One region of the Rhizobium sp. Root1204 genome, then DNA from elsewhere that is predicted to be linked to it. Evidence: predicted binding sites of a transcription regulator. Region 1 holds the regulator's gene; the other holds the start of a gene.

Region 1 (14,742 bases):
CTTCCGGGCACGGCACTTCTGCATTTCCTGTGCGAAAAGTTGCGTCAGGCGGATGCCGACGGCACGATCCTCAGCGACATCACGATCGTCCCGCAGGCCAATCCGATCGGCACCGCGCAATCGCATTTCGGCGATCTGCAGGGCCGTTTCGATCTGGGGTCGCGCACCAATTTCAACCGCGAGTTTCCGCTGATCCTCATTGGAGAGCGCGAGACGCTGATCGAGGATCTCGATCGTTATCCGGCAGTCGAGCAGCTGAAGCGTCAATTGCTGCATATGGCGCTCGGCGCCGACCTCATGCTCGATCTGCATTGCGACGATGAGTCCGTGCAATATACCTATGTCGATGAGGCGTTCTGGCCGGAAGCCGCCGATCTGGCATCGGCGCTTGATATGGAAGCCGTGTTTCTGGCCGATGGCGAAAGCAGCGCCTTCGAGGAGGCTGTCGGTTATGCCTGGAAGCATGAAACTGCCGAGAAGGCAAAGCGGCTGCCCGGCCGTCTGGCGGTCACGGTCGAGCTTCGCGGCACGCGCGATGTCTATCCGGACACGGCCCGCAAGGATGCGGACGGGCTCTGGCGCTTTCTAGCCGCTCGCGGCGCAGTTGGCGGCACTGTCGCAGCGCTTGAGCCTTACAAGGGCAAGGTGACGCCGCTCGACAATATCGAGATGATCCGTGCGCCGCAGGCCGGTGCCGTGCTGTTTCACCGCACCATCGGCGATACCGTCGCTGCCGGTGATCTGCTGGCGACGATCGTCACGGCGCCGGGCATGGAAGGAGGCTCGATCGATATTCACGCGCCCCAGGCCGGCCTGGTCGCGACGCGCACCTCGCAGCGCTTCGCACGCCGGCGCGACAACCTGATGAAAATCGCCTGTGACGAGCAGACGAAGGCAGTGCGTAAGCCCGGTGCGCTTGAGGCCTAACCGCGCCGGTGATCTCTGATGGCGTGGCAACATGTTGCCTGAGCTTATGGATGGACAATCGCCGCACCGCTGGCGGTTGTCACTGCTTCTCGATGGACTGAACTGCCGTGCTTTCCCCAAATCCGCAGGCTGCGCTCTACGAAAAGCCGGTGAAAGGTGGCGCGCGCGGGCGCCAGCCACGCCGTCAGAACCGTCGCCGCTCTGCCGTAGCGGATCGGCGTGAAGGCGGGCTGATGCGTCCGGATGAAGATATTCTCAGCCGGGTATCTTCATGCTATCCCGCTTGCCTGCAATGAGGGCCTGCAATGAGGAAAAGTGCATGAGCGTGACCATTTACGGCATCAAAAACTGCGACACGATGAAGAAGGCGCGTACCTGGCTGGACGCTCAAGGGATCGCCTATGATTTCCACGATTACAAGGCGTCCGGTATTTCTCGCGAGGCGCTTGAGCGCTGGACGGCAGCCTTGGGCTGGGAAACGGTGCTGAACCGCGCCGGAACCACATTTCGCGCGCTTCCGGATGCCGATAAGCAGGATCTCAACGAAGACAAGGCGATCGCTCTGATGCTCGCTCAGCCGTCGATGATCAAGCGCCCGGTGCTAGATCACGATGGAACGCTTACCGCCGGTTTCAAGCCGGAGATTTATGCCAGCCTTTTCCAGGGGTAGATCATGTCGAAGAGCACCCGGGCAACGCTTGCGTTGACGAAAGCCGCAGCCGCCTTCACCGTTCATACCTATGATTACGATCCGTCTGCCGACCGGATCGGCATGGCGGCGGCGGAGGCGCTGGGCGAAGAGCCCTGCCGTGTGTTGAAGACGCTGATGGCGGAGGTCGATGGCAAGCCTGTCTGCGTCGTCGTGCCCTCTGATCGTGAAGTCAGCATGAAGAAGCTGGCCGCGGCGTTTCAGGGCAAGTCGGCTAACATGATGAAACCGGCGGAAGCCGAGCGGCTGACCGGCTATCATGTCGGCGGCATCAGCCCGTTCGGGCAGAAGAAACAGGTGCCGACGGCGATCGAGGAGGCAGCCCTTGCCGAGCCGCTGGTCTATATCAACGGTGGCCAGCGCGGCTTGCAGGTGCGGCTCGCACCAGATGAAGCGCGCAAGGCCCTGAATGCGGTCGCAGCCCCCCTGATTGCCTGATCTCAGGCGAGTTTCGACAGCAGCGCCGCAAGTTGGGCCGCATCGCCCTCCGGCAGCTTGGCGCCGACATGCCGCGCGATTGATTTGCCATAGACCTCCCACATCGCTTCGCGCAGGCTGCGGCCCTTTTCGGTGATCATTACCCAGCGGCCCCGGCCGTCGTCATCGAAGGTGCGGCGCTCGACAAGGCCTTCCTTTTCCAGCCTGTCGATCAGGCGGGAGAGATTGTACTGTGCCAGCAGCGTCCGCTCCTCAATTTCGAACGGCCGCAGCCGCCCGTCCGGCGCCCGCGCCAGTTCCCACAGCACATCATACCAGCCGAGCGGCGGCATTCCTGCGTCTTTGAAATCGCGCTCGATCGCGCCAAGCACGCGCTGCTGCGCCCGCATCAGGTTGATCCAGGCCCGGGTGACATCGGCGCTTGGCGCCTGATTGGTATCGGTTCGCTTCTCAGACATAAATGCATTTACATCTATCTTTACGGGATTGGCAAATGACAATATATGCAATTGCATATAAATAACTGGAGACTTGTCATGCACTCGAAAGTTCTCACCCTCATCAGCCATCATCTCTGCCCCTATGTTCAGCGCGCCTCGATCGTCCTGTCGGAAAAGGGCGTCCCCTTCGAGCGGACCTATATCGATCTCGCCGCCAAGCCGGATTGGTTCCTGCGGATCTCGCCGCTCGGCAAGGTGCCGTTGCTGGCGGTTCCGCGCGGCCGTGCCGATGCGATCCTGTTCGAAAGCGCGGTCATCTGTGAATATCTGGAGGAAACGCAGCGTGGCGCACCGCTTCACCCCGCCGATCCCCTGCAGCGCGCCCTGCATCGCGGCTGGATGGAGTTCGGTTCCTCCATCCTCGCCGATCTCTGGGTGTACGAAACGACGGCGGATGTGGCGCGGTTCGAAGCAAAGTGCCAGGTCCTTCGGACGAAGTTCGCCACGCTTGAGCAGGAGCTTGCCAAGGGGCCGTATTTCGCCGGCTCACAATTCAGCATGGTCGATGCGGCCTTTGCGCCGGTGTTCCGCTATTTCGAACTGTTCGAGGCGCTGCTTCCAAGCGGCATTTTTGATGGGCTGCCGCGTGTCAACGCCTGGCGCCAGGCGCTAGCAGTCCGGCCGAGCGTGGTAAGCGCGGTGGCGCCGGATTATCCCGAGCGGCTGCTCGCGTTCCTGCAGCATCATGGCGCCTATCTCCTGACGCACAGCAGGATCGCTGCGTGATCGCAAAGGCCTTCTGTTTTGATCCGAACCGCTCTAAACCAGTGGTTCGGAAAACCAGCCAGCAGGAATATGCGATGACCTCTCCCGCCCACCAAGCCGTCGATCCCGTCAAACTGGACAAGCTGGCCGAAGTCGCCATCAAGGTCGGGCTCCGGCTTGAGCGCGGACAGGATCTGTTGATCACCGCGCCGATCGCCGCCCTGCCGCTAGTGCGGCTGATCACCAAGCATGCCTATATCGCCGGGGCAGGGCTGGTGACGACGTTCTATTCCGACGAGGAAACGACGCTTGCCCGTTACGCCCATGCCCCTGACGAGAGTTTCGACAAGGCCAGCGGCTGGCTCTACGACGGCATGGCCAAGGCTTTCAGCAGCAACACCGCGCGTCTTGCCATTTCCGGTGACAATCCGATGATGCTGGCCGCACAGGACCCGGCCAAGGTGGCACGCGCCAACAAGGCGATGTCGATGGCCTACAAGCCGGCCCTCGAAAAGATCTCCAATTTCGACATCAACTGGAACATCGTTTCCTATCCCAACCCCGCTTGGGCCAAGCAGATGTTCCCGGATGACATCGAACAGGTCGCCGTCGAAAAGCTCGCAAACGCGATTTTTGCCGCCTCCCGCGTCGATGTTGCAGATCCGATTGCCGCCTGGGCAGAGCACAATGCCAACCTCGCCAAGCGTTCCAAATGGCTGAACGGCGAGCGTTTTTCCGCCCTGCATTTCACCAGCCCCGGCACGGACCTGACGGTCGGGTTGGCCGATGGTCACGAATGGCACGGCGGCGCTTCGACGGCGAAGAACGGCATTACCTGCAACCCGAACATTCCGACCGAGGAAGTCTTCACCACGCCGCATGCACTGCGCGTCGAAGGCCATGTGTCGAGCACCAAGCCGCTGTCGCATCAGGGCACGCTGATCGACAATATCCAGGTCCGCTTCGAAGGCGGCCGGATCGTTGAGGCCAAGGCGTCGAAGGGCGAGGAGGTACTGAACAAGGTGCTGGATACGGATGAAGGCGCCCGCCGTCTCGGGGAAGTGGCGCTGGTGCCGCATTCCTCGCCGATCTCGGCCAGCGGCGTCCTGTTTTATAACACGCTGTTCGATGAAAATGCCTCCTGCCACATCGCGCTCGGTCAGTGCTATTCGAAATGCTTCCTCGACGGTGCTTCGCTCAGCCAGGAACAGATCGCCGCACAGGGCGGCAATTCCAGCTTGATTCATATCGACTGGATGATCGGCTCCGGTGAGGTCGATATCGACGGCGTTCGCGCTGACGGGGCCAAGGTTCCGGTCATGCGCAAGGGCGAATGGGCTTGACCACGCTCGGCGTCATCGGCGGGACCGGCTGGCTGGGCGGGGCTTTGCTTCGCCCCGCGCTGGCCAAAGGGTTCGTCGCTGCCGCCGATCTGGTTCTATCGTCGCGCAGCGGCAATAGGGCAGGGTTCGAAGCTTGGCCGGATGTTCGGTTTACCACCGATAATGCCGAGCTGGCGGCCCGGTCTGATATCATCATTCTTTCGGTGCGGCCGGAAGATGTCGGAGCGCTCGATCTTGATCTGTCCGGTAAACTGATCATCTCGGTCATGGCGCGTTTGCCCGCGGCGGCGCTCACAGCACGGTTCAAAAGCGAGCACATCATCCGCGCCATGCCGAACGCCTGCGCCGAACAGGGCCTGTCCTTCACGCCCTGGTTTTCAACCCCCGGCATCACGGCAGCGGACGCTGATTTCGCCGACGGCTTCTTTGCCTGCTCCGGAAGGGCAGTGAGGGTGTCCACGGAAAGCGAGCTGGATTATTTCACCGCGCTGACCGGTTCTGGTCCGGCCTTCATTGCCGCTTTTGCCGATGTGATGATCCGGGATGCGATTAAAAACGGGGTGGCGCCGGATGTGGCCGACATCGCTGTCCGCCAGCTTTTTCTGGGTGCCGGGACATGGCTGGCCGGGGCTTCGGAAACACCGGCCGATACAGTCCGGATCTTTACGGACTATGGCGGAACCACCGCCGCCGGGCTGACGGCAATGCTGTTGGCGGATATCACCGGGCCAATCTCCAAGGGGTTGGCCGCGGCGACGGAGAAGGCGGCTAAGGGCTGACCGTTTTTGCTGCGAGCGGGGCTGCAGGACGCGGTGCCATCTGCGCCCGTTGTCCAAGCCACACGCTGACCAGAACCGTAACCATGCCAACAATCTGCAGCGGCGTCAGGTTCTGGCCAAGCACACTCCAGCCAAGCAGCGTGGCCACCAACGGGCTGAGGAAGCCGAGTGAGGCGACGGCTGCGGGCTCAAGCTTGGACAGGCCGCGAAACCACAGGAGATAGGTGAAGGCCGCTCCGATCAGTCCCAGCCATGCCATGCCAAGAATATTGGCCATGGTCGGCATTGGCAGGGCCGGCTCGAATAACAGGGCGACCGGTACCAGCAAGAGGCCACCGGCGGTCAACTGCCACGCGGTAAAGGTAAGGCTGGATACCGGCGGCGCCCAATGCCGTGACAGCACCGTGCCAAACGCCATGGAGACCGCCCCGGCCAGCCCGGCGATGATGCCGATCGGATCGAGCGTTGCGCCGGGTGTCAGCACCAGCAGGCCGACACCGGCTATGCCGACGATCCCGGCGGCGATTGCCATTGTCCTCACCGGCGTTCCGATCAGCATCCGCGCCAGCATGACGACGATCAGCGGCTGGATGGCGCCGACGGTTGCCGCGACGCCGCCGGGCAGGCGATAGGCCGAGACAAACAGCATGGCCCAGAAGAACGAGAAATTGAGAGCGCCGAGGATGAAGCTGCGCGCCCACCAGATGCCCTGCGGCAATTGCCGGACGATGAGAAGCAGGATCAGGCCTGCGGGAAGCGCGCGCAGCATGGCGACTGTCAGGGGATAGCCATGCGGCAAAAATTCGGTGGTGACCACATAGGTGCTGCCCCAGATGGCGGGCGCAATCGCCGTCAAGGCGATATCAGCGAGGGAGGAGGATTTTATCTTCATTTAAAGTATCTCGATTTCAAGATAAATTGAGAATAACATCGATTATCTTGACGTCAAGATGAATCCTGCGTACCAAAAACCATGGATGAAGATCACGTCGATAGAATTCTCGTGCAGTGGCGCAGGGAGCGCCCGGACCTCGATGTCGAGCCGATGGGCCTGCTCGGCAGGCTGGCGCGGCTATCCACCTATCTTGGCCGCGAGGTCGATAGGACATTTTCGGAATTCGGGCTGTCATCGGCGAGCTTCGACGTGCTGGCGGCCCTGCGGCGCTCCGGCAAGCCCTACCAACTGTCGCCCGGCGACCTGCTGGGCACGACAATGATCACGTCGGGAACGATGACCAACCGGATCGATCAGCTGGAAAAGGCAGGTCTGGTTGAGCGGCTGACCAATCCAGAGGATCGCCGCAGCGTGCTGATCGCCCTGACACAGCCGGGGCTCGAACTGGTCGAACGCACTGTTACCGCCCACGTCGCCAACCAGCACCGGTTGACGGCGCTGCTGGAGCCTGAAGAGCGGAAAGCGCTGGATGCGATTGCCAAAAAATATCTGGCTGCTTTCGAGTAAAACTCAACAGGCGAGATCGGCAACCACGGCGTCGAGGATCAGCATGCCGGCCGGGGTGCAGCGCAGGCGGGAATTGCCGAGCCGCTCGATGAAGCCGTGTTCGATCAGAAACTGTTCGCGGTCGGGATCCGGCTCGCGGCCGGACAGGTCCTGCCAGCGCACGAGATCGATGCCTTCCTTCAGCCGCAGGCCCATCAGCAGCAGCTCGTCGGCCTGTTCTTCATAACCCAGCACTTCCTGATCGATCATGCCGTGGCCATGCTCCTCGACCAGTTGCAGCCAGTCTTCCGGCTTGCGCTCGGTCGCGGTGGCAATCTTGTTGCGGCCACGCGTCAGGCGTCCATGGGCGCCCGGGCCAATGCCGGCATAGTCGCCATAGCGCCAGTAGGTAAGATTATGACGGCTTTCTGCCCCGGGAGCGGCATGGTTGGATACCTCATAGGCCGGCATGCCGAAACCTTCGGTGATTTCCTGTGTCGCCTCGTACAGCACGGCGGAATGCTCGCCGTCCGGCACGATCAGCTTGCCTGCCTTGTGCAGCCCGTAGAAGGGCGTGCCTTCTTCGATCGTCAGCTGGTAGAGCGACAGGTGGTCGACCGCATAGGAAACCGCCTGCTTCAGTTCCTGTTCCCACTCCTCGACCGTCTGTTTCGGGCGGGCATAGATCAGATCGAACGACATGCGCGGGAAAATATCCCGCGCCAGGCCGATGGCCTTCAGCGCATCCTCGACGTTGTGCAGACGCCCGAGAAATTTGAGGTCCCGGTCGTTGAGCGCCTGGACACCGAGCGAAACGCGGTTGACCCCGGCTGCGCGGTAGCCGCGAAAGCGAGTGGCTTCGACGCTGGACGGATTGGCTTCCATGGTGATCTCGATACCATCCGGCACATGCCAGAGATTGGCGATACCATCGAGAATGGCCTCCACCGTTGATGGGTTCATCAGCGATGGCGTGCCGCCACCCATGAAGATGCTGGTGACGGTGCGCGGCCCGGACATATGCCGCATCGCCGCCATTTCGGTCAGAAATGCGCTGACAAAGCGCGGCTGGTCGACTGGCTGATGCCGGACATGGCTGTTGAAATCGCAATAGGGACATTTAGCGGCACAGAAGGGCCAATGCACATAGACCCCGAAACCGGGCTCCTTGTTGTCACCGATGGAAGAAAAAGTGGCCATTCTGTTCTGGGTCTTTCAGGCGCTTGTGCGCTGCGTCGTTAAGGTCGTGTTGTCCGCATATTTAGAGACCGGAAACGCTAAACGCTATCCCGTCTCTTATACCGTTTGGTCTTTTATCTCTATGTCTGAAATCGGAGCCGGGTTACCCCGCCTGTCGGCGTTCCCTTCTCCCCAGCGGGGAGAAGGTGGCCGAAGGCCGGATGAGGGGGCCGAAGGCACCTTGGTCTGGCTCCGGCTGCGCCGAAGCCCCCTCATCGCCTCACCACGTTCGGCACTTCTCCCCGCTGGGGAGAAGAGGTTTCGCGCTCACGTTTTCAAGCACTCAGGCATGTCTCGGCAAAAAACTTGAATGCCCGCGCGCGGTGCGACAGCGCCTCGGCATCACCCGGCTTCCAGCCGTGCTTTTCCTCGGCGCTCATTTCGCCGAATGTGGTGTCGTAGCCGAGCGGTTGAAAGACCGGGTCATAGCCAAATCCCTGTGTGCCGCGCGGTGGCCAGACGATGTGGCCTTCCACTTCGCCGCGGAACAGCTCCACATGGCCGTCCGGCCAGGCAAGGCAGAGCACCGAGACGAAGCGGCCAGTGCGCTTGTCGAAGGCGGTGGCACCGGCTTCCTGGATGGCAGTTTCGACCTTGTGCATCGCCATGGCGAAATCGCGCGTGCCGTCAGCGGTTTCGGCCCAATTGGCGGTGTAGACGCCGGGATCGCCGTTCAGTGCATCGACGACAAGGCCGGAATCGTCCGAGAGCGCCGGCATGCCGGAGGCTTTTGCCGAGGCCAGCGCCTTGATCGTGGCGTTTTCCTCGAAGGTCGTGCCGGTCTCGTCCGGCTCGATGAAATTCAGATCGGCCGCCGACTTGGCCTCAAAGCCCATCGGGCCGATCAGGTCGCGGATTTCACGGATCTTGCCGGCATTGTGGCTGGCAACGATCAGGGTCTTGTCTTCAAGCTTGCGCATCTGCGTCTTTCTCATCCGGCGGACAGTCCGCCCATTCGTTTCAGTCGATAGCCCAGAGGCCGGCTTCGGCGCATTCCAGGCTGTTTCCAGCCGGGTCGCGGAAATAGAAGGACCGGGAGCCGGATGGCCAATGGACATCGGTCTCGATCGCGACGCCCGCAGCCTTCAGTTTGTCTTCCCAGGCCGCGAGCTGGCCTTTCGCGACCCGCAAGCACATATGCCCGTTTCCATGTGTCCCGTGCGGCGGAACCTGCAGGCCGTCTGCCGGCGGAGGCTTGATCGTCTCGGCTGGATTGAAGATCAGCAAAACGCCGGGGCCGCAGCGAAAGAAGATATGCCGGTTGCCGCCGCGGCTGATTTTCTCAAGGCCGAGAACGGAGCCGTAAAACGCCTCCGCCGCATCGAGATCGTCAACATAGAGCGCCGTCTCCAGAATACCTTCGAATTTCAGCTTATCCATGCGTTGCCCTCACCCTGGCCCTCTCCCAGCACGCGGAGAGAGGGGACGACAGAGATTGCCGACTGGTCCTTCTCCCCGTCACGACGGGGAGAAGGTGCCCGATAGTGTGGATGAGGGGCAGTGATCGCATAGGCGTCCTCAGCCCCCGATAGCCTGCTTCTGCAGACCAACCAGTTCGGCAATGCCGTTCTTGGCGAGGCCGAGCAATGTGCCGAATTCCTCTTCCGAGAACGGCTTGCCTTCCGCAGTGCCCTGGATCTCGACAATGCCGCCGGAGCCGGTGATGACGAAATTGGCGTCGGTTTCAGCCGCCGAGTCCTCCAGATAGTCGAGATCGATGACCGGCTGATTGGCGAAGATACCGCAGGAGATCGCGGCGATATGGTCCTTCAGGACCTTTTCCACCTTGATCATGTTGCGGGCTTCCATCCAGGCGAGGCAATCGCGCAGCGCAATCCAGGCGCCGGTGATCGAGGCGGTGCGTGTGCCGCCATCGGCCTGGATGACGTCGCAGTCGATTGAGATCTGGCGCTCGCCCAGTGCCTGCAGGTCAACCACGGCGCGCAGCGACCGGCCGATGAGGCGCTGGATTTCCTGAGTGCGGCCGCTTTGCTTGCCAGAAGCCGCCTCGCGCTTCATCCGCTCGCCGGTGGCGCGTGGCAGCATGCCGTATTCCGCCGTGACCCAGCCCTTGCCGCTGTTGCGCAGCCACGGCGGCGTCTTTTCTTCCAGGCTCGCCGTGACCAGCACATGCGTGTCGCCGAACTTCACCAGGCAGGAACCTTCTGCATGCTTGGAAACATTGCGCTCGAAGGTAACCTTGCGCATCTGGTCGGTTTTTCTGCCGGAAGGCCGCATCATGAACTCCTGTGATGTTTGTCAGCCTTCTAACCTAACTTGGAAGGAAGGGAAATCATTTGCTCTAAAAGAGTGGAGAGCGGCAAAAGGCGCTGTACGGCGGGCTTTCCAGCCAATTTCCCTTTTGCTATCCGGGCCGGGATCACTATATTTCAATTGACTTCAACAGGATGGGTTTTTGCGTTCGAATGGTGCTGGATAAATCTGCAATGCGGGAAAGGCTTTCGGCGCTTGATGAGCGGTCGGGCGAAATCTTCCGCCGCATCGTGGAAAGCTATCTGGAAAGCGGCGAGCCGCTCGGATCGCGCAGCCTGTCACGCATCCTGCCGATGTCGCTGTCGCCGGCCTCTGTTCGCAATGTGATGAGCGACCTCGAAGACCTCGGCCTGATCTATTCTCCGCATATCAGCGCCGGGCGGCTGCCGACACAGAACGGCCTGCGCTTCTTCGTCGATGCCTTCATGCAGGTGGGGGATCTCTCGCCGGAAGACCGAGCCTCGATCGACCGGCACGTGCGCCGCGCCGATCGTGACCAGCCTGTCGAAACGCTGCTCACCGAAGCGAGCCAGATGCTGTCGGGCATGTCGCGCGGGGCTGGGCTAGTGATCACCGCCAAGAACGACCCGGTGCTGCGGCATGTCGAGTTCGTGCGGCTGGCGCCGACCAAGGCGCTCGCCGTGCTTGTCGGCGAACACGACCAGGTGGAAAACAGGATCATCGAGCTTCCGGCCGGCGTCACCAGCTCGCAACTGACGGAAGCCGCAAATTTCCTCAACGCCCATCTGGCCGGACAGACGTTGCCAGAGGTTCGCGGCCAGCTGGAAAAGGTCAAGGAAACCGTCCGGCGCGAACTAGATACGTTGAGTCAGGACCTGGTCGAGCGCGGCCTTGCCATCTGGTCGGGCAGCGAGGCGGACGACAAGCCGACGCAACTGATCGTGCGCGGCCGTGCCAATCTTCTGGAAGGCCTCGCTGGTGCCGAGGATGTCGACCGGCTGCGCATGCTGTTTGACGATCTGGAAAAGAAGGACAGCCTGATCGAAATCCTCAACCTGGCCGAAAGCGGGCCGGGGGTGCGGATCTTCATCGGGTCGGAAAACAAGCTGTTCTCGCTCTCCGGTTCGTCGCTGATCGTCGCCCCCTACAAGGATAGCGACGACAAGATCGTCGGCGCCGTCGGCGTCATCGGCCCAACCCGGCTGAATTATTCGCGCATCGTGCCGATGGTGGACTATACTGCGCAATTGATGTCGCGTTTGTCGCGGTAACCAGCCGTGAAGCGGCCGGTTTTTCCGGCAGCTTTCGATTGCACCCTTGATTTTTCGGCCTCAAAGCTCGATATCGACACCAAATCCTAGACATACTGACATTCCGGAGACCGTCATGACCGACGATATGAACAAACATGGTGCTGAAGTGAACGCGGACGAAGCCGCTGCAGCCTATGCCGAAGCCGCCGATGAGCAGGTCGATGCAGCCGTTTCCGAGCCGGATCCGTTGGAGCTTGCCAGGGCAGAAGCCGCCGACATGCGCGACCGCTATCTGCGCCTTGCCGCCGAAATGGACAACCTGCGTCGCCGCACCGCGCGCGACGTCAAGGACGCCAAGTCCTACTCCGTCGCTGGCTTTGCCCGCGACATGCTCGGCGTCTCGGATAACCTCCGCCGTGCGCTGGACGCCATCCCGGCCGAAGCCCGCGATGCCGGCGATGTCGGTCTCAACTCGCTGATCGAGGGTGTGGAAATGACCGAGCGCGCCATGCTGTCGGCGCTTGAGCGTCACGGCGTCCAGAAACTTGAGCCGGTCGGCCAGAAGTTCGACCCGAACTTCCATCAGGCGATGTTCGAAGTTCCGAATCCGGAAGTACCGAACAATACCGTCGTCCAGGTCGTTCAGGCCGGGTACACGATCGGCGAGCGCGTCCTGCGCCCCGCCATGGTTGGCGTCTCCAAGGGCGGCCCGAAGGCACCTGCAACGGACGAAACACCGGCGGCTTGATTTCTACCCTCCCTTTGAGGGGGAGGGTCGGCACGCAGTGCCGGGGTGGGGTGATCTTTGTGCGCCCCTGACATTCACCCCCACCCGCAGCTTCGCTGCTGCCTCCCTCTCAAGGGGGAGGTAAAGCCCGGTCGTACCGGTTTGATACGGGGCTCTCGGGGTCGTTACGGTTACCCGTCAGATGACGGCTTCTATCAAGAAGGGGCCGCCACGCGACAGTGCATGGTCGAGGAGAGAGATAAATGCCTCGCAGGTACTGGCACGCGCAGCCTCAACGCCCATTCCCTTTGCCATTGACACCCAGTCCAGCGTCGGCTTGTCGAGATCGAGCATTTTCCGGGCGTTTTCGCCGATCGTCTGAACGCCGACATTGCGCATTTCCCCATGCAGCACCGCGTAGGTGCGATTGGCAAAGACGATCGTGATGATGTCGAGATTTTCCCGGGCCTGGGTCCACAGGCCCTGAACGGTATACATCCCGCTTCCGTCAGCTTGCAGGTTCAGGACCTTCCGGTCAGGGCAGGCGATCGCGGCGCCGATCGACAGGGGGATGCCGATGCCGATGGCGCCCCCCGTGTTCATCATGAAGTCATGGGGAGCCGACCGTTCGGATAAAGCAAAGAACCTTCGCGCGGAGGTGATGGCTTCATCGCAAACGATGGCATTGTCCGGGAGTTTTTGCGCCACGATCACGGCGACTGCGTCTTCCGACAGTGCTCCGCTCGGCCGCCCTTCATCCGGGATTGTCTTTGCCAGCAGTACGGCCTGGGAGCTTTTGATCCCCAGTTCATCCCGAAGCCCCTCCAGTGCCGCCTTCAGGTCCGCGCCATGATCTGCCAAGGTCATGACTTGGCAGCCTTTGTGAACGAGCCGACCGGGCTTGCCCGGATACGCGAAGAAAGCAACCGGCTCCGATGCTCCGACAAGGATAAGAACGTCAATATCCGCGAGCATCTCCAATGCCGCGTCGATGGGGTAGGGGATGCGGGTTGGTGCCACACGGCCGGCACCGCGCTGCATATGCGCGACCTGCGGTTCGCCGAACAGGCGCACATCGAGCGCTGCGGAAATTTGCCCGGCGATCTCCAGGGCGCCAGCCTGTGCTGCCAATCCCCTGACAAGCAATGCACTCCGGCCGCGAGCTTTGCGGATCGCTTCCGCTGCACTGCGGATTGCCTCATCCTTGGTAGCGGAAGGCTGGGGACGATTGATCACTGCCGATGCAGGTGGCTTTGCCTCACCCCATGCCGCGTCGCCAGGCAGAATCAGGGTCGCGATGCCCGGAGGCGACATCGAGGCCTGGATCGCCGCTTTCGTTGCCGCGGCAACGTCGTCCGGCCCTTCGATCCGCCGTACCCAGTCGGACATCGGCGCAGCCAGGCTCTCGATGTCCGTTGTCAGCGGCGCGTCGAGCGGAAGATGGTAGGAGGCATGGTCGCCGACGACATTGATCATCGGAACGCGGGCGCGCCTGGCATTGTGCAGGTTGGCGAGCCCGTTTGCCAATCCCGGCCCCGTATGAAGCAGCGTCGCGGCCGGGCGGCCGGTCATCCGCGCGTAACCATCGGCAGCGCCTGTCACCACGCCCTCGAAAAGCCCCAGCACGCAACGCATGTCCGGCCGGCGATCGAGAGCCGCGACAAAATGCATTTCCGACGTGCCCGGGTTGGCGAAGCAGACGTTGACGTCATTGGCCAAAAGCACATCGCACAGAATATCAGCACCGTTCATGGTCAGCCTCCCATCCGCCCATTTCCGCGAGATCGCTCACGAACGATGAGCGCTTGATGTCTCTACCACGCTCACCGTCTCCCAACAATTTGCGTGGCAGTGCATTATCTGTCGCGACGGCCAGACTGCATAATATTACCCAAACAACTGTTTCAAGTGATCATTCAGGAACCGCCCTTCCGGATCGAGCTTGTTGCGCAGCGCCCGGAAATCCCCTGCGCGTGGATAGAGCGCCGTCACGTCCTCGCTCCCCAGAAAATGCAGCTTGCCCCAATGCGGGCGCGAGCCGAACTGGCGCAGGATATCGTCGACATCCTTCAGATAGTTCCAGTAGTCCGTGCCCGGCTGGCCCGAGACCGAGAGCGTGATCGAATCCTGTTCGAAGAACGGGCTGATCCAGCCGCCATCGCCGGCGGTGAAGCGGTATTCGATCGGGTAGATGCAGGTCGGGTGTTTCTCCAGCATCAGCTTGCGCACTTCGGTGCAGGCCTGCTTGCCGTATTTGACCGGCACTGCGTATTCGAGTTCGTGGAAGTTCGGCACATATTCGATCGGATAGATTTCCGAGGAATAGGCGACTTTCTCGAACGCGCTCTCCATCGGCGGCTGATCGGTGATGTCGATGGTCTTCATCTCGCAGACGTCAGAAAGGCTCGTGGTGGTCGAGACAGAAGATGTGTCCGGCAGGCAGTAG
Region 2 (14,742 bases), on a different contig from region 1:
TGGCCAAATTGCGGGCCTTGAAGGACGAGCGTCCGATCACGATCGTCGCGGCGGAAGCAAGCCATCCCTATCAACGCCCGCCTCTGTCGAAGAAATACCTGCTGCGCGAAATGGATCTGGACCGGCTGCTCTACCGGCCGGAAAGCTGGTACGCCGAACACAACATCGATATCCGCCTATCCACGTCGGTCACGGCGATTGACCGGCCTGCCAAGACCGTCACTCTCAGCGATGGCTCGATGCTGGACTATGACGTGCTGGCGCTCGCCACCGGCTCGACCCCGCGCAAACTGCCTGCCAGTGTTGGCGGAGATCTCGACGGTGTCTTCGTGGTGCGCGATTTTACTGATGCCGATCGCCTTGCCGATGAGATGAAGCCCGGCAAACGCGCGCTGATCATCGGCGGTGGTTATATCGGCCTCGAAGCAGCCGCCGTGGCGCGCTCGAGCGGGCTTGATGTGACCGTCATCGAAATGGCCGATCGTATCCTGCAGCGGGTTGCCTCCGTTGCCACCTCCTATCTCGTCAAGGACATCCATACATCGCGCGGCGTTGATATCCGCGAAGGCACTGGCCTCGTCCGCTTGGTCGGCACCAGTGGCCGGGTGACAGCGGCGGAACTGACGGATGGCTCGACCATTCCGGTTGACCTGGTGATTGTCGGTATCGGCGTGACGGCCAATGATGCGCTGGCTCACGGCGCCGATCTCGAAGTGGCCAACGGTATTGTCGTCGATTGCTTCGGGCGGACATCTGACCCGGCCATCCATGCGATGGGCGATTGTGCTGTGCTGCCGTGGAAAGACATGCGGATCCGGCTGGAATCCGTCCAGAACGCCGTCGATCAGGCCGAAGCGGTGGCCGCACTGCTGGCTGGCGGCGAGGCGCCCTATGCGCCGAAGCCGTGGTTCTGGTCGGATCAGTATGACGTGAAGCTGCAGATCGCCGGCTTTGGCCAGGGTCATGACGAGACGGTGGTGCGCAAGGGACAGCGCGAGGGCAGCATTTCGGTCTGGTATTTCACGGCGGGCAAGCTGGTGGCCGTCGATGCGCTCAACGACGCGAAAGCCTATGTCACCGGCAAGAAGCTGCTCGATCTCGGCCTGACGCCCGACCGGGCCCTTCTCGAAGACCCGCTGACCGATCTGAAGACGCTGCTGCCGTAATCTCCCGGCGTTTGTTGCCGGTTATTGATGGTGGGTGAAAACGTGTCTGCGTGCTTCCAGCTGGAAGCGCGGGAAGAAGAACACGCCGAGGATCGAGCCTGAATAGCGCTGTTCCAGTCCGGTGGATTCGCCAATGCAGAAAACCGGCTGTTTCTGGCCGGACGCCAGGATGATCGTCGTCGAAAAGCAGAAGGACGACGAGGTCGTGGCCGCCTGCTCGAAAAGCGCCAGCACGTGATTGCGGTCGGCGCTGTCATAGCAGCGGATCAGATTGAGCAGGCCGCATTCGGCCTGATTGAGGCCGTGCATGGCAGCTGCATTTTCGCCGAGACGGAACAGGCCGTTCGACAAGTCGCCGGACCAACCTTCGGAAGAGCAGAATTGAACGAGCATATCCAGCTCGCTTTCGCCACGGGCAAAAGAATCAGCGCCCCGGGGCTGTGAAAGGCCTGTTCTTGCAATTTTAAACAAGGCTGACCCCGGTATATTCACAAAATCCGAAATTCATTCGTCCGTTCCCGTAAGTGTTCACAAGAAACAGCTTCCATTTTTCAACAGAATTAGACGACACGACAAATACATGACGAGGCGTAGTTTACTGAGAAAGATAGAAAACTCAATTTTCAGGTCTTGGGCGTGTGTACCGGCAAGACAAAACAAATTGTAGGCAAGGAAAATCTATAGGCATTGCGGTCTGGAATCAAAACAATGTTGGGCAGACAGTTAATGCGGAAAAATTGAACTTCTTTATCGTCAATTCGTCCAAGTTCTTGATCCCTGTGAATCTGGGGTTCACTTGGAGCGTTGTTATAATTGCTTTTTCTCTGGCTTCAATGGTCTTTTGAGAAATATTTTGTGATCCGAGATAAATATTCCCGATTGCACCGGTTCGGTCACCGTACAATCAGAGCATGATATTGAGGTTCGTGCAATGCGCCTGAGGGGAGGGGCGTGATGTCGTCCGCAACTCTGTTTGGTGCGAACGAAAAAAGGGCAGACCTTGCGGCCTGCCCCTTCTCAATCCGGAAACCCGGAAAGATCGATGGTCGTCATTGGTAATAAGGCAAACGCCTTATTACATCATGCCGCCCATGCCACCCATGCCGCCCATGTCAGGCATGCCGCCGCCGGCAGCTTCCTTCTTCGGCAGTTCGGCAATCATGGCTTCCGTGGTGATCAGCAGCGAGGCAACCGAAGCTGCGTTCTGCAGAGCCGTACGGACAACCTTGACCGGATCGACGATACCCATGGCGATCATGTCGCCAAATTCGCCGGTCTGGGCGTTGTAGCCGAAGTTGTCGGTGTTGCTTTCGAGGATCTTGCCAACGATGATCGAGCCTTCGTCGCCTGCGTTTTCAGCGATCTGGCGAACCAGCGACTGAAGTGCCTTGCGGATGATGCTGATACCGGCGGTCTGATCGTCGTTTGCGCCCTTGAGGTCGAGAACGATCGAGGCGCGGAGCAGAGCCGTACCACCGCCAGGAACGATACCTTCCTGAACAGCGGCGCGCGTTGCGTTGAGCGCGTCGTCGATACGGTCCTTCTTTTCCTTGACTTCGATTTCAGTCGCACCGCCGACGCGGATGACGGCAACGCCACCAGCGAGCTTGGCAAGGCGTTCCTGCAGCTTTTCGCGGTCGTAGTCCGAAGTGGTTTCTTCGATCTGGCCCTTGATCTGGGCAACGCGGCCTTCGATTTCAGCCTTCTTGCCGGAACCGTCGACGATCGTGGTGTTTTCCTTCGAGATCGAAACCTTCTTCGCACGGCCGAGCATTTCGAGCGTGACGTTTTCCAGCTTGATGCCGATGTCTTCGGAGATGACCTGGCCACCGGTCAGGATCGCGATGTCTTCGAGCATGGCCTTGCGGCGATCGCCGAAGCCAGGAGCCTTGACGGCAGCGATCTTCAGGCCGCCACGCAGCTTGTTGACGACCAGCGTAGCAAGAGCTTCGCCTTCAACGTCTTCCGAGATGATGAGGAGCGGCTTGCCGGTCTGAACGACGGCTTCGAGAACCGGAAGCATCGCCTGCAGGTTGGAGAGCTTCTTCTCATGGAGAAGGATGTAAGCGTCTTCCAGTTCGGCAACCATCTTTTCCGGGTTGGTCACGAAGTAGGGCGAGAGGTAGCCGCGGTCGAACTGCATGCCTTCGACGACTTCGAGTTCGGTTTCGGCGGTCTTGGCTTCTTCAACCGTGATGACGCCTTCATTGCCGACCTTCTGCATCGCTTCAGCGATGTACTGGCCGATTTCCTTTTCGCCGTTGGCGGAGATCGTGCCGACCTGGGCCACTTCGTCCGAAGTGCTGATCTTCTTTGCCTTGGCAACGAGGTCCTTGACGATGGCTGCGACTGCGAGGTCGATGCCGCGCTTCAGGTCCATCGGGTTCATGCCGGCTGCAACGGCCTTGCCGCCTTCGCGAACGATGGCCTGCGCAAGAACGGTAGCAGTCGTGGTGCCGTCGCCGGCGATGTCGTTGGTCTTCGAAGCAACTTCACGGACCATCTGCGCGCCCATGTTCTCGAACTTGTCTTCAAGTTCGATTTCCTTGGCGACGGAAACGCCGTCCTTGGTGATGCGCGGTGCGCCGAAGGACTTGTCGATGATGACGTTGCGGCCCTTAGGACCCAGCGTTACCTTCACTGCGTCTGCGAGGATGTCGACGCCGCGCAGCATCTTTTCGCGCGCGGTACGGCCGAACTTAATTTCTTTGGCTGCCATGTTAAAAACTCCCGGGCTGGTGCCCAATTGGTTTTATGGAAAGTGAAAAGGCGGGAACCGGCTAAATCAGCCGATGATGCCCATGATGTCGGCTTCCTTCATGATCAGAAGGTCTTCGCCGTTGAGCTTGACTTCGGTGCCCGACCACTTGCCGAACAGAACGCGATCGCCAGCCTTGACGTCGAGCGCGATGAGCGTGCCCTTGTCGTCACGGGTACCGGTGCCAACAGCGACGATTTCGCCTTCCTGCGGCTTTTCCTTGGCGGTATCCGGAATGATGATGCCGCCCTTGGTCTTGGCTTCAGACTCGACGCGACGTACAACGACGCGGTCATGTAGCGGGCGGAAATTGGTGCTTGTCATTGTCTAATCCCTCGATCAAATGACTTCACGGACCGTCTTTGCGATCCGATGGATGGATGTTAGCACTCCTATTGCTTGAGTGCTAGCGGCTTGGAGATAAGGACGGCATCGAGGTGAGTCAAGAACGGCCCGGCAAGATTCTTTGCATCGGGAAATATGGTTGACTTGGTTTCCGCTTTTTTGTCTAACTTGCGCATGGGGTCTGCGAACTGCCCCACGAGGCGTCATGCCATCACTTCGCGTCCAATCCCACGAAAAGGACGTAAACCATGGCCTCGTATAACGCTATTTCCACCGAAAAACTTGCCCGCCTGATCGGCACGGCCAAAGGGCCGGTCGTCATAGATGTGCGCGACGATGAAGACTTCGCCGCCCAGCCGTTTCTTGTCCCATCGTCTTTCCGGCGTCCTTACGCCGACGTGCGGCGATGGGGGGCGGATTATCGCGGTCGCTGGGTGGTTGTGATTTGCCAGAAGGGTAAGAAGCTCTCCGAAGGCGTCGCTGCATGGCTCAGAAATGCCGGTGCCACGGCAGAGACGCTGGAAGGCGGATTCGAAGCCTGGCAGGCTGCTCGCCTGCCGCTCGTTCCAGTCGCTGCCCTACCGGGTGAAAACACGAATGGCGGAACAGTCTGGGTCACGCGCTCTCGCCCCAAGATCGATCGTATTGCTTGCCCGTGGCTGATTCGCCGCTTCGTCGATCCGGCCGCGACATTCCTCTTTGTCGCTGCCCCTGAGGTTGAGGCCGTAGCAGATCGTTTCGATGCAACACCGTTTGATGTGGAAAATGTCTTCTGGAGCCACAGGGGAGAGAACTGCACCTTCGATACGATGGTCAAGGAATTTGGTCTGGCATTTCCGGCACTTCAGCATCTCGCCCTGATCGTCCGCGCCGCCGACACCGACAGGCTCGATCTGGTTTCCGAAGCCGCCGGACTGCTCGCGGCGTCGCTCGGTTTCTCGCGGATGTTCGCCGACGATCTGGAACAGCTGGAAGCGGGCATGACGCTCTACGATGCCTTCTATCGCTGGGCGCGCGACGCCACACAGGAAAAGCACGAATGGGTGCAGCACATCGCGAAGAAGGCCAAAGGCCATGAATGAGGCGGTAACCGTCATCCTGCCGCCATCGCATCCGACATTCGGCGAAGCCACCAAAGTCTGGGCGAAGATCGGTTTGCTCAGTTTTGGCGGCCCGGCCGGGCAGATCGCATTGATGCATAGGGAGTTGGTGGAGGAACGCCGCTGGATCTCCGAGAGCCGGTTCCTGCATGCGCTGAATTTCTGCATGCTCCTGCCGGGGCCGGAGGCGCAGCAGCTTGCCACCTATATCGGCTGGCTGCTGCACGGCACACGCGGTGGCATCGTTGCCGGGTTGCTGTTCATTTTGCCGGGCTTTTTCGTCATCCTCGGCTTGTCGTCGGCCTATGCGCTGTTTCATGAGACCGACTGGCTGACAAGCCTGTTCTTCGGGCTGAAGGCGGCGGTGCTGGCCATCGTCGTCGAGGCGGTCATCCGCGTCGGCCGCCGCGCGCTCAAAACCCGCTTTGCGCTCATCGTTGCAGCGTTCGCCTTCGCAGCCCTGTTCTTTTTTGATCTGCCATTCCCGCTTGTCGTGCTGGCGGCCGGCATTGCCGGATATCTTGCCACGCGCCTGCAGCCCGCAACTGGCGAAAAAGCCATGGCGGCGGCGGCAAAGCAGATACTTGCCGATAAACCGTCGGTCATCGACAGCAGCTTTCCCGATGGTGCTTCAAGCTGGGGCCGCACGTTTCAGCTTCTTGCCACCTGGCTGGCGCTGTGGATCGCGCCGTTCGCCGTCATCGGTGTGATGCTTGGATTTGACACCGTTTACAGCGCCATCGGGCTGTTCTTCTCCAAGATGGCCGTGGTGACCTTCGGTGGGGCCTATGCGGTTCTTGCCTATGTCGCGCAGCAGGCGGTCGAGACCTATCATTGGCTCAAGCCCGGCGAGATGCTGGATGGTCTGGCGTTGGCCGAAACTACGCCGGGACCGTTGGTGCTGGTACTGTCCTTCGTCGGCTTCATGGCGGCCTTCCGTGCACCGCTCGGGCTCGATCCGCTTATGTCCGGCCTGCTCGGGGCGACGCTCGCCACATGGGTGACTTTCGTGCCCTGTTTCCTCTGGATTTTTCTGGGCGCTCCTTATGTCGAGGCCTTGCGCAACAACAGGGCTTTGTCCGGCGCGCTGGCGGCCATTTCGGCAGCGGTCACCGGCGTTATCCTCAATCTGGCCATCTGGTTCGGTCTGCACGTTCTCTTTTCCAGCGTGGAGCGCTTTGCTGCAGGGCCTGTTTCCATGCCGCTCCCCGTCTGGCAGACCTTCCAGCTACCGTCCTTCTGCCTGGCACTTCTGGCAGCCGCGCTGCTGTTTTTCTTCAAGCGCGGCGTCGTGACAACGCTTGTCCTCTGCGCGGCCGCCGGTTGGCTGATCCGCGGATTTTAGTGGTTCGATCCCGTTGCGCGCCGGAAACCTTGGAATTCCGCCGCCATTTTTCCCATGGAGACTTGTGTTTTTAACGTCTGCCTGCGATGTCAGCCCGACCATTTCTTTTCTGCGGGAAGCCAGCATGGCCGTTCGGATCAACAGTTTTCGCGACATTGCCAGCCGTTATGACGTCGTGCTCTGCGATGTCTGGGGCGTGCTGCACAATGGCGTCGAGGCGTTCAAAGGCGCCTGCGTGGCGCTGACGGAAGCGCGCGCCAAGGGGCTGACCGTCGTGTTGATCACCAACTCGCCCCGCCCGCATCCCGGCGTCATCGTCCAGATCCGCGGCCTTGGCGTGCCGGACAGCGCCTATGACCGGATCGTCACGTCAGGCGATGTCACCCGCGCACTGATTTCGGCCGGCCCGAAGAAGATCTATTTCATCGGCGCCGAAAAGGACCTGCCGCTGCTCGAAGGCCTGGGCGTCAGCATGGTTTCCTCCGAGGAGGCCGAGATCATTGTCTGCGCCGGCTTTTTTGACGACGAAAGCGAGACTGCCGAGGATTACCGCGCAACGCTGACCGGCCTTGCCAGGCGCAAGGTGCCGTTCATCTGCGCCAATCCGGATCTGGTGGTGGAGCGTGGCCACAAGCTCATTCCGTGCGCTGGCGCCATTGCCAAGGTTTACGAAGAACTTGGCGGCGAAACCCGGATTTCCGGAAAACCTTATGTGCCGATTTACCGGGCGTCCCTGACGGAAGCCAAGGCCGCGCGCGGCGGGCTCGACCTGTCACGGGTGATCGCGATTGGTGACGGCATGCCGACGGATGTCAAGGGCGCGCAGGATTTCGGTCTCGACGTCCTTTATATCAGCGCGGGCATTCACGCCGCCGAATATATGACCGGTGAAAAGACCGACGAATCCAAGCTGACGGCATTCTTGAAAAACGAAGGCGTCACGCCAAAATGGTGGATGCCGAGACTGGCTTGACGGATTGGCGCGATCGGCCCGCACGAGAGACGACTGGCGAACGGACATGACAGTTTTTCATCGCAACGAGACCCGCGAACCTCTTCCCGAAGCGCTGCGCGGCGGCGTCATCGCCATCGGTAATTTCGATGGCGTGCATCGTGGTCATCAATCGGTTCTGAACCGGGCGCTGGAAGAAGCGCAGGCGCGGGGCGTTCCGGCGCTGGTTCTCACCTTCGAGCCGCATCCCCGCAGCGTCTTCCGGCCGGACCAGCCGGTATTCCGGCTGACGCCGGCACCGCTGAAGGCACGCATCCTTGAAGGCATGGGTTTTTCCGCCGTCATCGAATATCCGTTCGACAAGACGTTCTCGCAGCTGTCCGCATCCGATTTCATCCGCTCCATCCTGATGGACTGGCTGCATGCGAGCCATGTGGTCACCGGTTTCGATTTCCATTTCGGCAAGGGCAGGGAAGGCGGCCCTGCCTTCCTCATGGCTGCCGGTGGCGAAAACGGCTTTGGCGTGACGCTGGTCGATGCGTTTCGGGATGAGAACGCCTCGGTGATCTCCTCCAGCCATATTCGCGGATTGCTGGGCGAGGGCGATGTCACCCAGGCGGCCGGTCTGCTCGGCTACCGCTATACGGTGGAAGCGGAAGTCATCGGCGGCAAGAAGCTTGGCCGCACGCTGGGTTATCCCACCGCCAACATGCAGCTGCCGCCGGAAGTTGAATTGCGCAACGGTATCTACGCCGTGCGCTTCCGCCGCGCCGATGGCAGCCTTCATGATGGTGTGGCGAGCTTCGGCAAGCGCCCGACGGTCGATAGCGACGGCATTGCCCTGCTCGAAACCTTCGTCTTCGATTTCTCCGGCGATCTCTATGGTGAAATCTGTTCGGTCTCCTTCTTCGGCCATCTGCGCGATGAGCTGAAGTTCGATGGTCTCGATCCGCTGGTGGTGCAGATGAAGCAGGATGATGCGGAAGCCCGCGCCTTGCTTTCCGGCGTCAAGCCGCTCAGTGTGATCGACAGCAAAATCGCATTCGGTCCGGATGCCAATTCCTAAAGGATAATGCCGATGGCTACCACGCCCCGCCGGCCCGTCAGCGCCATGGATGCTGCAGAGGCCCTGTTCAAACCGGCCAAGAAGGCACCGGCACCAGCCGTCGAAAAGCGCGCTCTGCCGGAAACCAAGGAACTGGTGTCGATCAAGCTCGACAGCGCCGTGTTGCATTATTTCCAGGACGATGGCCCCGGCTGGCAGGACCGCATCAACGATGCACTGCGCGCCGCAATGCAGGCGAATCCGAAGGACTGAGTCAGCTTATCCGATTTGTCCGATACGGTTCGCTTCGTCGCTTCCAGTGAGGCCGTATCAAAGCTTGCGGTCGGATCCCGCAGTCTTGAGAATGGCGTTCGCAGTATGGCGGCTTTTCAAATTTCGCGGAACGAGCACCATTTTACCGGTGGCACGCGATTGCCATTTCTCGTGTGAGCCTTTGGCATTTGTTAGATATTCGTAGCCGAGGGCAAGGAGGATATCACAGACCAGCCTGTAGTATCCTTGCACCATTATGCCGCCACCGGAAACGCTGGTCTCTGCCAGAGAATGGCTGGAATGAGGTCACGTAACGGCGTTCCGGCAAGGTCGGGCAGGCTGATATGGTTCGCCACAATCAGGTCGATCGCCGTACCGAAAATAATCTCTTCGAACTCGTCGATCGTGGTGGCTTCGATGTGGAAACCTTCGATGTCGCTTTCCGAATAAAACACCATTGCCTCAGGGTCCCAGACCGCCTTTACAAAAAATGTCCGCTTGACCATCTGTTGCTCCCGTTTCGACCTTGCTATCGGCGATGCGCTATCTGATCCAATATCATATAATGCAGTGGAAATTACGTTTCATCACAATGAACCATATCGTTCTTTGAAACTTTGCCGTTGTCATCTTCCTTTTCGCGCAAAAACCGCTTAAACAACCGGCCACCATGACCCGATATCGTCGATTGATACGTGATCAGCGAATTATTGGCCCGGCCTTCTGAGCGCTCTGACTGCAGCCGGAAGGTCCGGGTTTTCGGCGTTCGGCCTGAACGCCACCGTTTCCCTTATGATATCCCGTTCGCACGCGCGGCGACACGCGCCCAGATATGATTGCTGAAACCATGACCGATACCGTTGAAAAGCTCGATTATTCCAAGACCCTCTATCTGCCGGAAACCGAATTTCCGATGCGCGCCGGCCTGCCGCAGAAGGAGCCGGAAACGGTTGCCCGCTGGCGTGAGATGGACCTCTACAAGAAGCTGCGGGCTTCCGCCGCTGGCCGCGAAAAGTTCGTCCTGCATGACGGCCCTCCCTATGCCAACGGCAACATCCACATCGGCCACGCGCTGAACAAGATCCTGAAAGACGTCATCACCCGCTCGTTCCAGATGCGCGGCTATGATAGTAACTATGTTCCGGGCTGGGATTGCCACGGTCTGCCGATCGAGTGGAAGATCGAAGAGGAAAACTACCGGGCCAAGGGCAAGGCCAAGCCAGACCTGAAGCAGCCGGACGCGATGATCGAGTTCCGCAAGGAATGCCGCGCCTACGCTGAAAAATGGATCAAGATCCAGGGCGACGAGTTCAAGCGCCTCGGCATCATCGGCGATTTCGACAATCCGTACCTGACGATGAATTTTCACGCGGAAAGCCGCATCGCCGGCGAACTCCTGAAGATCGCCATGAGCGGCCAGCTCTACCGAGGCTCTAAGCCGATCATGTGGTCGGTTGTCGAGCGCACGGCGCTGGCGGAAGCCGAGGTCGAGTATCATGAATATGAGAGCGATGCGATCTGGGTGAAGTTCCCGGTGGCTGCCGGTGCGCCGGCTCTCGTCGGCGCCCATGTTGTCATCTGGACGACTACGCCCTGGACGATCCCGGGCAACCGCGCCGTCGCCTATTCGCCGAAGGTCTCCTATGGCCTGTACGAAGTGACGGCTGCCGAGAACGACTTTGGTCCGCGTCCGGGCGAGAAGCTGATCTTCGCCGATGCGCTTGCAGACGAATCCGCCGCCAAGTCCAAGCTGACGTTCAAGCGTCTGCTCGACGTGTCGGCAGACGATCTTGCGGGTCTCACGGCTGCCCACCCACTCAAGGATCTCGGCTACGACTTCGTCGTCCCACTCCTCCCAGGTGATCACGTCACTGACGATGCCGGTACTGGCTTCGTCCACACCGCGCCGTCGCACGGCCGCGAAGACTTCGAGGCCTGGATGTCGGGCGTCAAGGAACTCGAAGCCCGTGGCATCGACACGCGCATCCCGTTCCCGGTCGATGACTCGGGCACCTACACCGCCGACGCTCCCGGTTTTGAGGGCGCCCGCGTCATGGACGACAACGGCAAGAAGGGTGATGCCAACGACCGCGTCATCAAGGCGCTGATCGAGCGCAACGCGCTGTTTGCCCGCGGCCGCCTGAAGCACCAGTATCCGCACAGCTGGCGCTCCAAGAAGCCGATCATCTTCCGCAATACGCCGCAGTGGTTCGTCTATATGGACAAGGACCTGACGGACGGCACGACGCTGCGCACCCGCGCCCTGACCGCGATCGACGACACCCGTTTCGTGCCGGCTGCCGGCCAGAACCGCCTGCGCGCCATGATCGAACAGCGCCCGGACTGGGTTCTGTCGCGTCAGCGCGCCTGGGGCGTGCCGATCTGCGTCTTTGCCGACGAAGAAGGCAATGTCCTGCAGGATGCCGAGGTCAATGCCCGCATCCTCGAGGCCTTCGATGCCGAAGGTGCGGATGCCTGGTTTGCCGCCGGTGCCAAGGAGCGTTTCCTCGGCAACAAGCATGACGCATCCAAGTGGACACAGGTCATGGACATCCTTGACGTCTGGTTTGACAGTGGCTCGACCCACACCTTCACGCTGGAAGACCGCCCGGACCTGAAATGGCCGGCGGACGTCTATCTGGAAGGTTCCGACCAGCATCGCGGCTGGTTCCATTCCTCGCTGCTCGAATCCGCCGCCACCCGCGGCCGCGCGCCCTACGATACGGTCATCACCCATGGCTTCACCATGGACGAAAAGGGCCAGAAGATGTCGAAGTCGCTTGGCAACGTCGTCTCGCCGCAGGACGTGATGAAGGATTCTGGCGCCGATATCCTGCGTCTCTGGGTCATGACCACGGATTATTGGGAGGACCAGCGTCTCGGCAAGACGATCATCCAGACCAATGTCGATGCGTACCGCAAGCTACGCAACACCATCCGCTGGATGCTCGGCACGCTCGCCCATGACAAGGGCGAGGAGATCGCTCTCGCTGACATGCCCGAACTCGAACGCCTGATGCTGCATCGCCTGGCCGAACTCGACCAGTTGGTACGCGAGGGCTACGACGCCTTCGACTTCAAGAAGATCGCCCGCGCGCTGATCGACTTCTCGAATGTCGAGCTCTCGGCCTTCTACTTCGATATCCGCAAGGACGCGCTCTATTGCGACGCGCCGTCGAGCCTGCGTCGCCGTGCCTCGCTTGCGGTCATCCGCAAGCTGTTCGAGTGCCTCGTGACCTGGCTTGCGCCGATGCTGCCCTTCACCACGGAAGAGGCCTGGTTGTCGCGTGATCCGTCTGCGGTCTCCGTGCATCTGGAACAGTTCCCGATCGTGCCGGCCGAGTGGCGCGACGAGGCTCTGGCCGAGAAGTGGAAGAAGATCCGCGACGTTCGCCGCGCCGTCACCGGTGCTCTGGAAATCGAGCGCCGCGACAAGCGGATCGGCTCTTCGCTGGAAGCGGCCCCGGTGGTGCACGTTGCCGATGCGGATCTGATGCAGGCATTGGATGGTCAGGATTTTGCAGAAATCTGCATCACTTCCGGCGTCACCATCGTTGCGGGCATGGGACCGGCCGGCGCCTTCTCGCTTGGCGATCTGGCATCAGTCAGCGTCGAGCCCGTGCTTGCCGAAGGCGTCAAATGCGCCCGGTCCTGGCGCATCACGGCCGATGTCGGCTCCGATCCGGCATTCCCCGATGTCTCCGCCCGCGATGCCATTGCGCTTCGCGAGCTCGGATACGCTTCTTAAGGGATTGTTTACCGGATGAATTGCGTAATTGCGGTTCATCCGGTAAACCTGCCTGAAAATCGGCGGATTTATCCGTCATGGGCGCAGCAATGCCGCTCAAGTATCGATCGTGCCGGCACCGCTGGAAGGGTTTTCATGGGAATGACGCGAGAGTTTCGACTGTATGCCGGCCTGTTCGGCATTGTAACCGGCAGCTTTGTCTTGACCGGCTGCATCGGCGGCCCGACCTACGGCACGGACAAGACCGCCGGCGAGCATCTGGTCGATGACCTTGGCAGTGCAGTCAGCATCGCGCCGTCCAATCCCAACAACGTCAAGTATCAGCCGCGCCCCGGCCTGGTGTTGCCGCCCTCGAGCGAAACGGCGCAACTCGTGCAGCCGCAGCAAAACCTGGCGACCAAAGACAATCCGCAGTGGCTCGAATCGCCGGAAGACACGCGCCAGCGTCTGCGCGAGGAAGCCGACGCCAATGCCGATAATCCGAACTACGTTTCGCCGCTGGCCAAGGCGAGTGCCAACGGTCGGGCCTTGACCAAGAGCGAGCAGACACAGGCCTATCGCGAGGCCCGCAAGATCCAGATGGGCGCCTATGCCGACAAGCGCCGGTTCCTCAGCGACCCGCCGCTCGAATACCGCAAGCTGCCGGAAGAGGCGACGGCGGATCTGGGCGAGCCGGAACAGGTCAAGGAGCGCCGCCGCAAGAAGGAAGCCGCGATCAAGGGCAGCGGCAAGAAGTGGTACCAGGTTTTCTGATCCGGCATGTTCAAGATCCGCGCGGCCACACCTGACGACGCAGGCACGATCCTGCGTTTCATCACCGAATTGGCAATCTACGAGAAGGCCGGCCACGAGGTCGAGGCGACCGTTCAGTCGGTCACCTCTTCGCTGTTCGGCGAAAATTCCGTTTCGCATGCGGCGATCTGCGAGCGCGATGGCGTTCCCGTCGGTTTCGCCGTGTGGTTCTTCAGCTATTCCACATGGCTGGCGCGCAACGGGCTTTATCTCGAAGACCTGTATATCACGCCGGACCAGCGCGGATCGGGCGCCGGGCGCACGATGCTGCGCTATCTGGCGCAGATCGCGGTCGAGAAGGGATGCGGCCGCTTCGAGTGGAGCGTGCTCGACTGGAACGAGCCGGCGATCAAGGCCTATGAGGCAATCGGCGCCGAGCCGCTGTCGGAATGGACACGCTATCGCCTGTCCGGCGCGGCTCTTGAAAGCTTTGCTGCCGGATAGGATTTCCTGTTTGGCTGTTTAGCGTCTTCCGGCAAAGAACGCCCTGAGGATATCTGCCGCACTCTGACCGGAAAGACCGGAATACACATCCGGCGCATGATGGCAGGTCGGTTGATGGAAGAAGCGGACGCCATTGTCGACGCCGCCGCCCTTCGGATCTTCGGCGCCATAATATACCCGGCGCAGACGGGCAAACGAAATCGCTGCCGCGCACATGGTGCAGGGCTCCAGCGTGACGTAGAGATCGGCACCGTTCAGCCGTTCTGCCCCGATGGCGCCTGCTGCCGCGCGGATCACTTCGATTTCGGCATGCGCGGTGACATCGTTGCGCTCGCGCGTGCGGTTTCCGGCGCTGGCGATGACCGCGCCATTGACGACAAGGACGGCGCCGACCGGCACTTCGCCACGCGCCGCCGCCATTCTGGCTTCTTCCAAGGCCAAATCCATAAACCGGCTCGTTTCAGCCATCGTTAAGACCCGTGATAATTTCTCTTAACCCAAGGGCCGTGACCTGATAGGACAGCCCAAAAGGCAGGCAACACAAATGACATTCAAAGACAAGCCCCAGCGGCCTGGCGGCAAGCCCGTACGGTCCGACAAGAAGCCCCATACCGGCGCGCGCAAGACCGCTGCCGATCATTCGGGCGAAACGAACGAAACGGAAAAGCCGCGCAAGCCACGGCCGGCGGCGGCAGAAACCGTCGGCGCCGATGTGCCGCAGCGTATTTCCAAGATCATGGCGCGCGCTGGCGTGGCCTCGCGCCGCGATATCGA

The links. Region 1 encodes HrcA, which represses chaperone genes, less so after heat shock. Its sites were predicted from a motif close to GTTAGCACTCNCNNNNNGNGAGTGCTAAC; they were not measured.
Positions count from the first base shown of each region.
Region 2: groES (co-chaperone GroES) is a predicted target of HrcA. The motif match lies at 4,307-4,335, and genes of this name have one in related genera.

Region 1 covers NZ_LMCZ01000001.1:437,049-451,790, reverse strand. Annotated here, with positions in the region: gene ASC96_RS02180 (succinylglutamate desuccinylase/aspartoacylase family protein) at 1-927, shown strand, start outside; gene ASC96_RS02175 (ArsC family reductase) at 1,247-1,597, shown strand; gene ybaK (Cys-tRNA(Pro) deacylase) at 1,601-2,074, shown strand; gene ASC96_RS02165 (MarR family winged helix-turn-helix transcriptional regulator) at 2,077-2,532, opposite strand; gene ASC96_RS02160 (glutathione S-transferase family protein) at 2,611-3,300, shown strand; gene ASC96_RS02155 (aminopeptidase) at 3,375-4,622, shown strand; gene ASC96_RS02150 (pyrroline-5-carboxylate reductase dimerization domain-containing protein) at 4,613-5,401, shown strand; gene ASC96_RS02145 (EamA family transporter) at 5,391-6,293, opposite strand; gene ASC96_RS02140 (MarR family transcriptional regulator) at 6,375-6,863, shown strand; gene hemW (radical SAM family heme chaperone HemW) at 6,867-8,042, opposite strand; gene rdgB (RdgB/HAM1 family non-canonical purine NTP pyrophosphatase) at 8,357-9,001, opposite strand; gene ASC96_RS02125 (VOC family protein) at 9,042-9,461, opposite strand; gene rph (ribonuclease PH) at 9,600-10,319, opposite strand; gene hrcA (heat-inducible transcriptional repressor HrcA) at 10,508-11,587, shown strand; gene grpE (nucleotide exchange factor GrpE) at 11,703-12,317, shown strand; gene ASC96_RS02105 (acetolactate synthase large subunit) at 12,495-14,048, opposite strand; gene ASC96_RS02100 (D-arabinono-1,4-lactone oxidase) at 14,184-14,742, opposite strand, start outside.
Region 2 covers NZ_LMCZ01000023.1:130,783-145,524, forward strand. Annotated here, with positions in the region: gene ASC96_RS19250 (FAD-dependent oxidoreductase) at 1-1,166, shown strand, start outside; gene ASC96_RS19255 (hypothetical protein) at 1,188-1,637, opposite strand; gene groL (chaperonin GroEL) at 2,242-3,885, opposite strand; gene groES (co-chaperone GroES) at 3,952-4,248, opposite strand; gene ASC96_RS19270 (sulfurtransferase/chromate resistance protein) at 4,518-5,351, shown strand; gene chrA (chromate efflux transporter) at 5,344-6,714, shown strand; gene ASC96_RS19280 (TIGR01459 family HAD-type hydrolase) at 6,839-7,687, shown strand; gene ASC96_RS19285 (bifunctional riboflavin kinase/FAD synthetase) at 7,734-8,732, shown strand; gene ASC96_RS19290 (BrnA antitoxin family protein) at 8,745-8,984, shown strand; gene ASC96_RS19300 (DUF1902 domain-containing protein) at 9,239-9,490, opposite strand; gene ileS (isoleucine--tRNA ligase) at 9,832-12,732, shown strand; gene ASC96_RS19310 (hypothetical protein) at 12,868-13,485, shown strand; gene ASC96_RS19315 (GNAT family N-acetyltransferase) at 13,492-13,968, shown strand; gene ASC96_RS19320 (nucleoside deaminase) at 13,987-14,436, opposite strand; gene ASC96_RS19325 (pseudouridine synthase) at 14,513-14,742, shown strand, end outside.